DNA from 2 places in the Nocardia vinacea genome. Region 1 is predicted to be linked to the other one. Evidence: riboswitches for the same ligand, from Rfam matches in the RefSeq annotation. Region 1 holds a riboswitch; the other holds the start of a gene.

Region 1 (2,197 bases):
CGTCGACGCCACCGGCCCGCTCGATGAGCACCTCGTGGGAGTACTCGACATCCACCACCCGGTCGTTATCCGGATTGCGCGGGCGGATGAAGACGATGGCCGGGCGCGGTTTGCCGTCGGCGGGTCGGGACAGCGCGCGCAGATCGTTGATCGCACCGCCCGCCACGATCGCCAGGAACTGCGTCTCGATCAGGCCGTTGCTGGCCGCGTCTTTGGAGAAGACCTTCTCGCGCAACACTTCTTCGACGACATCGCGCAATGGTTCGAGCCGGACTCCGCGTAACCCAGTGGCCCCGCGATCGACGAATCGATCACGGCGCGCGTAGGTTTCGACCGCCAGCCGCAGCGTTCGGCTTTCCCGCGCCCCCGGCAGCCACCCCATCCAGCGCACCATATCCTCGCCCGCACCGCGACTCTCCGGACGCACCGCATTCAAATCCACCGGCGTGCAGTCCAGAATCACTCCCGCTAGGCGCAGGTCGCTGTCGAGGTGGATATGCCGCGCCACCTCGAGCGCGATGACCCCGCCCATGCTGTGTCCGACCAGCACAACGTTCTTCAGCCCCGACATCTGGGCGGCGCGGATGATCAGATCCGCGATCACCTTGGTGTCTATACCTTGATTGTCGTATTTGATGGCCCAGACCACGCCCATATCGCTGAGGGCGGGCAGCGCGGCCGCGGTATTGCTGGCATTGAGTCCACCGAGACCGACCATATCGACGACGACCGTGTCCCAGTCGCGATCGTGCGCGGGGTTGGCGATCGGCAGGACGGCGGGTTCGGTGCGCGCGAGCCGATCGCGTTCCGGGGTGACGTCGTGCACCCAGTACTGGGCGAACACGATGAGCCCAGCGAGCAATACCAAGGCGACCCGCAGCAGCGCCAATCTGGTACGGCGCAACGTCTGCCACCCGTGCCCGAGACGAGTCTCCCGAAGCCGGGCCCTCCGTCGCGCGTCGTCCCAGTCCGAGACGGTGGACGGGTGCCGATCGTCCAACGGCGACATCTTCTCCACTCTAGGTACGGTTCGCGAGTGCTGCCAGGTGACCCGATGGCGGCGGTGAACCCGACCGAACGGGTAGAGTTCGGGCCGTCATCCCGGCGGGTGCGGGAATCCGGTGCAATTCCGGAACGGTTGCGCCACTGTGATCGCCCTCGCGGCGAAAGTCAGACCTCCCTCGCCGGGACAACTCTGAGAGGCCGCGATTTGCCCATGGAGCAGTACCGATGATGCGTGCGCGCACATCCGGCGGTACCCACATACGAATATCGAACCGTCGCTTGGCGATCGCGGTTCCGGTGCTCGGTGTGCTGCTGATCGCGGCGATGATCGTCGCGACCGGTTTCGGCGCGGAGACGCTGCCGGTCACCTCGGTATTGGAGGTGCTGCGACATCGGATCGTCGGTGGCGTGCCCGCCGATCTCGGGCTCGACACCATCGTGTGGCAGCTGCGGGTGCCGCGTACGGTGCCGTTCATTTGAAGGCCGACAGCGCCGCCGTCCCTCCGAACAGTCGCTCTGCGCTCGCTACCCAGCCGATGCTCAGCTGCCGATCGATGCATCTCAGCGAGACAGCGGGCCACCCGCTCATCCAGCAGTCGCGCTGCGCTCGCTACCAGCCCGCGCCCTCAGTTGCCGGTCGATGCATCTCACCGAGACAACCCGCCGCTGCGGAAACCTACTGGCCGAGCGCAGACCAACCGGGAGTGAACCAACCAGGTGCAGCGGCGGAGAACCGCTCGCGATCCCACCCACCCGCTCCTGCAGGTATCGCGCCGACCAACTCGACTCCGGTAACCCGGGCCAGATCAGTGCGATTGCACTCCTCCGCCAACCCAGGCTCGTCAGGCCACGAGCCGATCACCAGACCCGCGCAGCGGACACTGGATGATGACAGTGCGCGGATGGTCAATTCGCTGTGGTTGAGAGTCCCGAGCCCAGCCGCGGCGACCACGAGCACCGGAGCGTCGAGCTTCTGCGCCAGCTCGAGCAGTGTGAATTCGCCGAGGCGGACCAGCAATCCGCCTGCGCCTTCGACCAGGGTCAGATCCGCATCGGCGAGTGAGTCGATGGCGGCGGCGGTTTCACTCAGCGTCAACAGCGGCTGCCCGCACCGACGCGCCGCGGTATCCGGAGCCAACGGATCGGGATAGCGGGCGATCTCGACCGTTCTCGTGACACCGGTGAGGCGTTC
Region 2 (2,197 bases), 3.4 Mb from region 1:
CGGCCATCTGCCGCATCTGGCCCTCGGGGGTGATGGTGAATTCGCCTTCGAGCAAGAGCACGGGCGCTTCGACCGCGCGCCATTGCGCCCAGAAGTCGCGGGTGCCCCACTCCTCGGAGATATCGCGGAAGGTGGCGACCGAACCGTGCAGGCGGTAGCCGTCGGGGCCGTGCTCGAAGGAGTCGAGAAAGTAGCGACCGGCGACCGGGCCGAAGAAATCCAGCACCGCGTCCGCATCCGGAAACGGCTGCGGCCACGCCTCGATCATGGCCGCCCAGTTCGCGGCGGTGCGGCCGCGGAAGTCGGGGGCGATATCCTCGACCACCAGCGCGCGCACCCGCTCCGGATACCGCGCCGCGAAAACCCAGCCGTGCAGCCCGCCCATCGAATGTCCGATGACCACCATGGGTTCGGAAATTTCGGCGGTGGCCGCGGCGAGGTCGTCGATGAAGGCCTCGGTGGTCAGTTCCACGGGCGCGGGACGACCGTGACCGGCGGCGTCGAAGGTGTAGACGTGGCCGAACTCCCGCAGCCAGGACAGGTGATCGCGCCAAGTGCGGGCACTGCCCATCAGTCCGTGCAGCAGCAGGATCGGCACCCCCGCGCCGCCTTCGTCATACAACACTGTGCCATTTTGCAGTATTTTTGGCCGCGGCTCCGCCGCGGCGTGTTCGCGGCCCCCTTCTGTCTCGCTCGTAAGACTCGCTCCGAAGTTGGAGAGTCTCGCAGTCAACTCGACTCCGATGGACTACGTCGCATGCGCTGCGGGGTGTCCGGTTGGCGCGGACGTATCGTCGGAGCCATGGCTGTTGTGAAGATCAATGCGATCGAGGTTCCGGAGGGCGCGGGCCCCGAGTTGGAGAAGCGATTCGCCCATCGCGCGCACGCGGTCGAGGGCTCGCCGGGCTTCCTCGGCTTCCAGTTGCTGCGGCCGGTGGCCGGGGAGAACCGGTACTTCGTTGTCACCCAGTGGGATTCGGAGGAATCGTTCGCGGCGTGGCGGGACGGACCCGCACGCGAGGCGCACGCAGGCGAGCGGCAGAAGCCGGTTTCGACGGGTGCCTCACTGCTGGAATTCGAGGTCGTACTGGACGTTGCGGCCAAGTCCGCTTCCTGAAATCGCTGGACAGACGCGGCGCGCGACTCGCCCATCCCGGCCTGGGCAAGTCGCGGGCTGTGTTGACGCCGAGTACGACCGGATGTCACAGTTCGAAGGACAAACGCGAGGGTGACGCGGTAATTCGGTGAAATTTCGAAGCGGTCGCGCCACTGTGTTCTTGCACCGAGTCCTCGGTGCCGGAAAGCCAGACACCGGCACCTTCGCACCGAACAACTCACGGGACGCGCATCCCTAGGAGGACTCGAATGGCTATCGCGCATTCACCGAGTCGGGCAACTGATTCACTCGGCACACTGCTCATCGCAGTGGGCGTCGTTCTTCTCGCATTGCTCACGCTGTACCTGGTCGGCTTCGACCAGGGCGTCATCTCGCGCAGCGGGATGTACCTGCATGAGCTCATGCACGACGGACGTCACCTGCTCGGTGTGCCGTGCCATTGATCGGATCGCTAAAGACCCTGCTGCTCCGTGGCCTGCTGGCCGGCCTCATCGCCGGTCTGCTGGCCGCGACAGTGGGCTATTTCGTCGGCGAACCCAAGATCGACGCCGCCATCTCCATCGAAGAGGCCGATACCGCAAAGTCCGCCGAGCACGCCCAGGAACCAGCTGGGCATACGCACGGTGACGAGGAAGAACCGCTGGTCAGTCGGTCCGGGCAGAAGTTCGGGCAGTTCCTTGCGCTCGGACTCGCCGGGCTCGCGCTCGGGGCGATCTTCGCTTCGATCGCGCATTTCGCACGCCGGTACACCGCCTTGTCGGGGCCGAAGCTCGCGCTCGGATTGGCATTGGCCGGTTGGACCGCGATCGTGGCGGTGCCGTTCTTCAAGTACCCGGCCAATCCGCCCGCCGTGGGTGAACCGGACACCATCAACCAGCGCACGCTGCTGTGGTTGGCGGCGGTGCTACTCGGACTGGCTGCCGTCGGTGTCGGGCTGTACGTCTACAAACTGCTTGCCGCGCAACTCGATACGGTCCGGCTGATCGCCGGGGTCGCGGCATTCGTGCTCATCGTCGTACTCGGGTACATCCTGTTGCCCGGTGTGAACGAGGTGAAGGACGACTTCCCGGCCGTACTGCT

What was found. Region 1 has a riboswitch for cobalamin ahead of OIE68_RS44710 (hypothetical protein). Riboswitches for the same ligand answer to the same signal wherever they lie in the genome.
Region 2: another riboswitch for cobalamin. It lies ahead of OIE68_RS29675 (CbtB domain-containing protein); the one in region 1 lies ahead of OIE68_RS44710 (hypothetical protein).

The regions. Positions count from the first base shown of each region.
Region 1 is NZ_CP109149.1:9,852,697-9,854,893, reverse strand. Features, by position in the region: gene OIE68_RS44715 (alpha/beta hydrolase) at 1-1,009, opposite strand, end outside; cobalamin riboswitch at 1,073-1,199, shown strand; gene OIE68_RS44710 (hypothetical protein) at 1,231-1,485, shown strand; gene bioD (dethiobiotin synthase) at 1,682-2,197, opposite strand, start outside.
Region 2 is NZ_CP109149.1:6,495,779-6,497,975, forward strand. Features, by position in the region: gene OIE68_RS29665 (alpha/beta hydrolase) at 1-625, opposite strand, end outside; gene mhuD (mycobilin-forming heme oxygenase MhuD) at 803-1,117, shown strand; cobalamin riboswitch at 1,183-1,335, shown strand; gene OIE68_RS29675 (CbtB domain-containing protein) at 1,366-1,560, shown strand; gene OIE68_RS29680 (CbtA family protein) at 1,551-2,197, shown strand, end outside.